One region of the Nocardia tengchongensis genome, then DNA from elsewhere that is predicted to be linked to it. Evidence: riboswitches for the same ligand, from Rfam matches in the RefSeq annotation. Region 1 holds a riboswitch; the other holds the start of a gene.
The links. A riboswitch is a leader RNA that binds a small molecule or an ion and turns the genes downstream of it on or off. The one in region 1 is predicted to bind S-adenosylmethionine.

Region 1 (4,192 bases):
CGTCCGGCAGCGCCGGATCCGGGAACGGATTGGGCAGCACGGCCCGATAGGTCGCCGCCCCCCGTTCGTCGGTGACGAACACATTGGGCACGCCCAGCGGCCCCGGCCGGGTGGGCGCGGCCGGATCCAAGTCCTTGGCCCGCAAGGACATCACCGTGTAGAGCGAATCCGGCACGAGCCCGCCGAACTCGAACCGGAACTCGCCCTGCCGCGCGTCCTCATCGACGGTCACCTCGAGGGTGCCGCGCGCCCGCAGCCACTCCCCCAGCGTCACCGGGCCGGACAGCTTGCGCCCGTCCTCGGGACGGAAATCCGGGATCGGCGTCTCGTGGAACGGGTAGCTGGGCCGCGTCACCGCGGCCGCGTCGGGTCGCTGATCGGGCGCGAACACCACCGGATAGTTGTTGGCGGGCAGCGGAAGCGGCAGCGTGTGCAACACAATCGCGGCATCCTCGTCCGTCAGCTCCTCGGGCAGTTCGCGCACGATCGTGTAGGGGGCCAGACCGCCGAAGGCGGGTACCGGCGTGTCGTCGGCGACGATCGCCCGCCCCCACCGCCGGGTGACGGTGTGGCCCGGCCCGGGTTCGGTCAGATATCCCACGACGATGAAATCGCCCTTGCCGTCGAGCACTTCGCTCGGCGGATACAGCGGCCCCTGCGTGGTCGGGGTGAGTTCGTACCTCTTGGTCACCATACGGAGAGCACTTCCTCGTCGGAGAGCAGACGGCCCGGGTCGCCGACGGACGCGCCGACCCGATCGGTGAGATGGATCCAGCCGGTGCCGTGCGCGGCGAGCACGGCGTCGTCACCGCGATATCCCGGGTGTGCGACGGCTTTCAGGAACGGCAGGTCGCTGGCGTGGTCGCCGTAGCCGTAGCTGTGCTCCTGATCGATGCCGTGCTCGCGCAGGAAGTCGGTGACCGCCGCCGCCTTGGCCGCACCGATCATCGGCCGCCACACCTCGCCGGTGAGCACGCCGTCCTCGTCGACGACCGGCGTGGTGGTGATGACGTGATCGGCCCCGACGGCCGCGGCGACCGGCGCGACGGCCGCCCGGAACGAACCCGACAGCAGCACCGTCGCGTGCCCGGAATCACGATGCGCGCGCAGCCTTTCCACCGCGTCGGCGTAGTAGACAGCGTCACCCGCCGAGAATTCCGAGAACCAGCGCTGCCCGGCCGCGCTCAGCGCTTCGGTCGCGACCCCGCGGTAGGCCCGGTAGTAGTGCCGGTTGACCTCCTCCCGCGGCGCGCCCGCCGCGGCCCGCTGCTGAATTTCCGCGGTGAGCCGCGCGTATTCGCTGCCGTCGTCGCCGTTCTCGGCCAGCCAGAAGCGCAGGAACGCGAACATGCTCTTGACGGTGATCAGGGTTTCGTCGACGTCGAAGAACGCCGCGCCCGTCACCGCGCTCATGCGGCCGCGTCCAGGTAGGCGGCGATCGCCTTGGCCGCCTTGTGCCGTTCGATCTGCGTGATGCGCTCGTTGGGCAGGGCGGCGTAGCCGATGCGCGTGGTGGCGACGGCGCGGCCGAGCTGGCGCACCTCCACCTCGATGGTGAATTCCAGTTTGGCCGGGTCGTCGATGGCGATCGGCGTCAGTGTCGCGTTCAGGGTGGCGGGCAGCGGGAACAGGAAGGACTTGAACTCCAATTCGATACTGTTCCAGACGATGTAGAAGTGCTGTTCGGGCCAGCGGCGGCCGTACTCCAGCTCGAACGCGCCGAGGAACAGCTGCCGCACCGCCTCCACGATCACGATGCCCTGCACGTGCTCGCCGGTCTGATGGTCGAGCAACAGTTCGTTGTCACCGTGGATGCGCAGATCGGCCCGGAACGCGGTCTCCGATTCCCGGACCAGTCCGGCCAGCAGGACATTCGAATGCTGATACTTGTGGACCTGATGGCGCGGGGCCGGTTCGGCGACCGCGCCGTCGATCCGCAGCCCGGCCGGGGCGTGCACGATCGCCACATGCTCGACGTAGTCGAGATCGTGGCGGGTCACCCCCTGCCCGAGCCGAACCCGCAAGGGCCCCTCCGCGTCCCGCCAGCGGCCGCCGCGCAACGCGGCCACCAGCCCGGACACGGTGAAGGCCCGATCATCCGCGGCGATCCCGCGGAACCGGTCGGCCACCAGCAGCACCTCGCCGACGTCCGCCACCGCCGCGGTCGCGGACGCCGAATCGAGTTGAGCTACAGACATTTTCCCTCCGAGAACAAGACGCTTATGGCGACGCTCGCCGCCATCCGGTCGTCACCCGGAGCACCCCACCGTCGTGGAGGGTTGCCGCCCAGCGAGCCGGGGCTTCGCGCTGGAACTGATGACCGTGACCGAAACGCTAAGTGGCCCAGCTATTTTCGAGAATCATTTCGACCACGGCGATTGAAACCTGGATCAGTTGCGTTCGGAGACGGCCGCCAGCGCCGCACCCGCGGCCGCGAGCGCGGCGACGGCCAGCGCGACCGCCGGATAGCCGTGCCGCGCAACCAGATCGGCCAGCTGCGGCCCCGCGCTCGCACCCAAGAACAGGGCGAAGGTGTACAGCGCGGTGGCGGCGCCGCGCGCCTCCCCGGCTCGGGCGGTGATCGTCTGGACCGCCGCCGGGGCGGCCACGGCGATGGCGGCGACGAACACGAACAACCACGCCGCCACCCACACACCGCCCAGCGGCACCGCGGTCACGGCCACGGCCAGGGCCGCCGCCCCGAGGGCGACGACGAGCCGGGTGGGCGCGGCGATCACCCCCAGCCGTCCGGCCAGCAGCGGGATCGCCACCATGGCGGGAATCGCACTGGCCCGCAACGCGAGCAGGGCGGCATTGCCGGAGCCGACACCGTCGGGCGGAACGAGCTGAATGCCGGTGTAGACGCCGACGAAGGAGCCCAGGATCGCCAGGCAGCTCAGATACAGCAGGGCCAGGCGGGATTGCCGGAGCAGGCTCAGGAAGGGCCCGAACACCGCACCCGGTGTCACCGACCGCGCCGTGGCCGTCGGTTCCGTGGAATCCGGCGCGAGCCCGGCCTCGTCTCGGGGCGGTTGCAGCACCAACCGCAGCGTCACCGCCGACACTGCGAAAGCCACGGCGCCCGCGACGAAGATCGCCCGCCACCCCAGCGCGTTCCCGATGAGCTGGGCCAGCACCTGTGCCACCACTCCCGCCCCGAGGAACGAGCTCGTCAAGCAGGTGAGGGCGAAGATCCTGCGCTCGGGCGCGATCCGCTCCGAGAAGTACGCGAACGCGGCCGGTGCGAAGAAGGATGCGGTGAGCCCCTGCAGGATTCGCGCCGACAGCCCGGTCACCAGCCCCGGCGCGGCCGCCACCAGCAGGCTGCTGATCACGCTCGCCGCCAGTCCGCCGACGATGACCGGCCGCCGGCCCCACCGGTCGGAGAGGGGTCCGGTCACCAGGAAGCCCGCACCGTAGGCCAGCCCGAACGCGGTCGTCGTCCAGGTGGCCGCGGACTTGGAGGTATCCCAGTCCCCCGCGATCCGGTTCAGCACCGGCAGCACCACATACAGCTGGCCGACCACCAGGATGCCGACCGCGCAGACGGCCCCGATGGTGCGCCCCGGCGGGGCGGGAGCATGGATGTGCGGCACGGTGGTCATCGAATTCCTTTCGTGGACAATGGAGTCCACGTCTATCAATTCGAGACCACCGGGCACGACGGTTACGTGCGCTCTGATCCGAAGCCGCGCCGGGTCAGGCCAGGATGAAACTCACCGGCTGCCCGTAGTCACCGCCCTGGCGCAGCCAGGAATACCCGAGCCATACGCCGGGGGTGACTTCGCGGATCTCGTCGTACAGATTCGGGGTCGGGGAGGGGGCGTAGTCGAGGATCCAAGTGGGCCCGCCGTCGACGACCGACGGACCCGGGTAGACGTTGGCCTGCCAGGCTTCCAGGCCCGCGCCGGTCATGCGGTTCAGCAGATATCCGCCGGCCGGACCGCCGTAGAAGTTCTTGCCGATCCAGACCAGGGGCGCCCAGGGCTGCATGCCGCGGGGCTCGGCGACCCAGCCGTCCTTCGTGCCGACCGGAACGTCGCCCAGGGGGGCGCCTCGATAGACGGCGTCCAGCTGTCCGAGGTCACATCTGAACCGCAATGAGTCCACAGTTGCTGATGTGTTGTCGGAGTACAGAACACAGCCGTTTCCGTAGTCCGCGTCGGCGTGCGCGGACACCGGGACAATCATA
Region 2 (4,192 bases), on a different contig from region 1:
GTGCCAGAGTTCGCGGTTGATGTGCGCGGTCGCGTGGCCGACCTCCCAGTCCGAGAAGGTGTCGTACACGGCCATGTGGACTGTTTTCATCATGACAGCATGCTGTCATGTTTGACAGCATGCTGTCAATAACTCTGGACGCGCAGAATGACGAAAGGGCCGGAACCCAGCGGGTTCCGGCCCTTTCGGCGAGATCGGCGGATCAGCTCAGCGCGTGATCGAGATCGTTGATCAGGTCCTCGACATCCTCCAGGCCGATGGAGATGCGCAGCACCCCATCGGTAAGGCCCACGGCCGCACGGCCTTCCGGGCCCATGGCCCGGTGGGTCGTGGTCGCCGGGTGGGTGATCAGGGTCTTCGCGTCACCGAGGTTGTTCGAGATGTCGATGATCCGCAGCCGGTTCAGCACCTCGAACGCGCGCTTCTTGGCCTCGTTCTCCGGAGCCTTCAGCTCGAAGGTGATCACCGTGCCGCCACCCGACATCTGCCGCTTGGCCAGCTCGTACTGCGGATGCGAGGACAGGAACGGGTACTTCACCCACGCCACCGCCGGATGCGCCTCCAGGAACTCGGCGACCTTCAGGGCGGAATCCACCGACTGGCGCAGGCGCAGCGGCATGGTCTCCAGACCCTTCAGCAGGGTCCAGGCGTTGAACGGGCTCATCGCCGGACCCGTGTGCCGCATCAGGTTCTTCACCGGGCCGTCGATGTAGTCCTTCGGACCCAGGATCGCGCCACCGAGCACCCGGCCCTGGCCGTCGATGTGCTTGGTGCCCGAATACACGGTGATGTCCGCGCCCAGATCGAAACCGCGCTGCAGCAGCGGGGTGGCGAAGACGTTGTCCAGCACCACCTTCGCGCCCGCCGCGTGCGCCAGATCGGACACCGCGCGCACATCGGTCAGGGTCTGCATCGGATTGGACGGCGTCTCGAAGAAGACGGCCTGGGTGGGCACCGACAGCGCCTGCTCCCACTGGTCCAGATCCTCACCGTCGACGAAGACGGTCTCCACACCCCAGCGCGGCAGGATCTCGTTGGCCACCACGAAGCAGGAACCGAACAGGCTGCGCGCCGCGACCAGGCGGTCACCGGCGCCGAGCAGCGCACCCAGCGCGGTGAACACCGCGGACATGCCCGAGGCGGTGGCGAAACAGGCCTCCGCGCCGTCGATCAGGCGCAGCCGCTCCTCGAACATGGCGACCGTCGGGTTGCCGTAGCGCGAGTAGACGAAATGCTGGATATCGCCGGTGAACGAAGCCTCCGCGGCCTCGGCGCTCTCGTAGACGAAACCCGAATTGAGGAACAGCGCCTCGGAGGTCTCGTCGAACCCGGAACGCCGGGTGCCGCCGCGCACCGCCTGGGTGGCGGGGCCGACACCCTCGGGGAGCGGTTTGTCGAAAGAGCCGCCGGTGATCATGACTGCCTCCCAGTGGTCCGGCCGGACACGAAACTCATGGCTGCCGCCCGAGCAGAGCTCATGACTGACGCCAGGGCAGACCGTCGGCGCGCCAACCGGTGCTGCCGCGATGCCCCTGACCGTCGAGCGCACCCTCGAAACCGTCGACCACGTTGTAGGACGGGGTGATGCCGAGGGTGGTGGCGGCGGTGGCCGCGCCGATGGAGCGCTGGCCGGAACGGCAGATGAAGATGACGGGGGCGTCCGAGTCCGCGGCCCGGTCGGCCAGCGACTGCCGCAGCTGGTCGGTGAACCGCGCATTCGGGGTGCCGACGGCGCTGACCCACTCGATCAGGGCGGTCGGGCGGCCGATACCGCTGGTGTCGGGCACGCCGACGAACCGCCACTCGGCCTCGGTGCGCACGTCCACCAGGACCGCATCCGGATTGTCGCGCAACAACTCCCACGCCGCCTTCGGCGTGATGTCACCGGCGTAGCTCACTTGTACCTCCTGAAAATCCGCACTTGCCGCACCGCTCTCCGATGCGAGGCCAGGTCGTCACCCGGAGCACCCCACCGCGGAGGAGGGTTGCCGACCAGCGAGCCGGGGCTTGGCGCTGGCACTCATGACCTGGAAGAAGACTGCCGAAAAAACGGGCCCCCTGTCAAACCCCCGCGGGCCATTCGGCCGTTGTCACGAATTACAGACCAACCAGCGGGAATTCTCTTTCGAGAAGTGCCAGGGCGTAGTGCTCGGGGCGCCCGCGACGGTGAAAGAGACCTGCGCGGTGGCCTTGTCACCGTCGATAGCCGCATCGGTCAGCTTGCTGAAGGCAATGGTGCCGCCGCTCTCCACCGCGGCCCGCAACGGTGAGAGCTTCTCGTCGAAACCCTTGCAGGACAGGGTCGGATCGTATTTGCCGGTGTCATTGCGGGACATGATGAAGTTGGTCGCCGACAGCGCCAGCCGATCGGATTCTGTGACATTCTTCTCAACCGGCGAGATCAGCGTCGCGATCACGATGCCCAGGATCACGAAGGCGATGATGCCCGCCGCCACCAGGAACGGCCACATGCTGCGGGTCTCGTTCTGGTCGATCGGGACCGGGGTCTCCTCGACGTCGCTCATGGGTAAATCATGCCTGGTCGCCGACGCGCCCCCGCACCCTGCTGGCAAAGACCGCGGTGCGCCCTCGATAGAATCAGCAGAATTTCCGCCCCAGCGCGGGAATAGCAAGACTACGCAGCAACGCTGCAGCGTCGGGGGCCAACGAAGGTCGCCGAGGTCAGGGCGTCAACTTAGCCTAAGCTAAGAACGACGGCTGAGTTTTGACGGCAAGTTAGTTTCGACCCAAAGAGGGTGCGCGGAAGAATGACCGAACAGAGTGCAGCGACCCGCCCGCTACGCATTGCGATCGTGGGCGCAGGACCGGCCGGCATCTACGCCGCCGACGCGTTGATGAAGTCCGACGCGGACGTGAGCATCGATCTCTACGAGCGCATGCCCGCGCCCTTCGGCCTGATCCGCTACGGCGTCGCGCCCGACCACCCGCGCATCAAGGGCATCATCACCGCGCTGCACAAGGTGCTCGACAAGCCGCAGGTCCGCCTGCTCGGCAATATCGACTACGGCGTCGACATCACCCTCGAGGACCTGCAGCAGTTCTACGACGCGGTCATCTTCTCCACCGGTGCCAACGCCGACCGCGCCCTGGGCGTGCCCGGCATCGACCTGGACGGCTCCTACGGCGCCGCGGACTTCGTGTCCTGGTACGACGGCCACCCCGACGTCGCCCGCACCTGGCCGCTGGACGCGGAGAAGGTCGCCGTGCTCGGCGTCGGCAACGTCGCCCTCGACGTGGCGCGCGTGCTCGCCAAGACCGGCGACGAACTGCTGCCCACCGAGATCCCGCCGAACGTCCACGAGGGCCTCCTGGCCAACAAGGCCCTGGAAGTGCACGTGTTCGGCCGCCGCGGTCCCGCGCAGGCCAAGTTCACCCCGCTCGAGCTGCGCGAGCTCGACCACTCGCCGACCATCGAGGTCATCGTCGACCCCGAGGACATCGACTACGACGAGGGCTCCGAGGCCGCGCGCCGGCACTCCAAGCAGGTCGACATGATCTGCAACACCCTCGAGCAGTGGGCCATCCGCGACGTCGGCAACCGCCCGCACAAGCTGTTCCTGCACTTCTTCGAGAACCCGGCCGAGATCCTCGGCGAGAACGGCAAGGTCGTCGGCCTGCGCACCGAGCGCACCCAGCTCGACGGCACCGGAAACTGCAAGGGCACCGGCGAGTTCAAGGACTGGGACATCCAGGCCGTGTATCGCGCGGTCGGCTACCTGTCGCAGAACATCCCGGCCCTGCCCTTCGACGACCAGGCCGGCACCGTGCCCAACGAGGCCGGTCGCGTGATCATCGACGAGGACGCCGACGGCGCGGCTCGCTACATGCCCGCTACCTACGTCACCGGCTGGATCAAGCGCGGCCCGGTCGGCCTCATCGGCCACACCAAGGGCGACGCCAACGAGACCATCGCCTGCCTGCTCGACGACGCCGCGAACTTCGCCCCGGCCGCCAAGCCGGAGCTGGAGGCCGTGACCGAGTTCCTCGAGGGCAAGGGCATCCCGTTCACCACCTGGGCCGGCTGGTACCGCCTCGACGCGCACGAGCGCGCCCTCGGCGAGCCGCAGGGCCGCGAGCGGGTCAAGGTCGTCGAGCGCGACGAGATGCTGGCCGCCTCCGAGCCCGACAAGGCCTGACCGGTCTTCGGCTCGAGGTTCTGACCAGCATGAAT

Region 2: another riboswitch for S-adenosylmethionine. It lies ahead of ACYVKL_RS22570 (rhodanese-like domain-containing protein); the one in region 1 lies ahead of ACYVKL_RS36835 (AfsA-related hotdog domain-containing protein).

What each region holds. Positions count from the first base shown of each region.
Region 1 is NZ_BAAGUM010000019.1:258,354-262,545, forward strand. It holds gene ACYVKL_RS36825 (hypothetical protein) at 1-694, opposite strand, end outside; gene ACYVKL_RS36830 (HAD family hydrolase) at 688-1,413, opposite strand; gene ACYVKL_RS36835 (AfsA-related hotdog domain-containing protein) at 1,410-2,198, opposite strand; SAM riboswitch class IV at 2,212-2,322, opposite strand; gene ACYVKL_RS36840 (MFS transporter) at 2,391-3,605, opposite strand; gene ACYVKL_RS36845 (hypothetical protein) at 3,700-4,179, opposite strand.
Region 2 is NZ_BAAGUM010000006.1:2,507,867-2,512,058, reverse strand. It holds gene ACYVKL_RS22580 (type 1 glutamine amidotransferase family protein) at 1-93, opposite strand, end outside; gene ACYVKL_RS22575 (O-succinylhomoserine sulfhydrylase) at 203-1,417, opposite strand; gene ACYVKL_RS22570 (rhodanese-like domain-containing protein) at 1,476-1,898, opposite strand; SAM riboswitch class IV at 1,913-2,028, opposite strand; gene ACYVKL_RS22565 (Rv0361 family membrane protein) at 2,091-2,525, opposite strand; gene ACYVKL_RS22560 (FAD-dependent oxidoreductase) at 2,769-4,157, shown strand.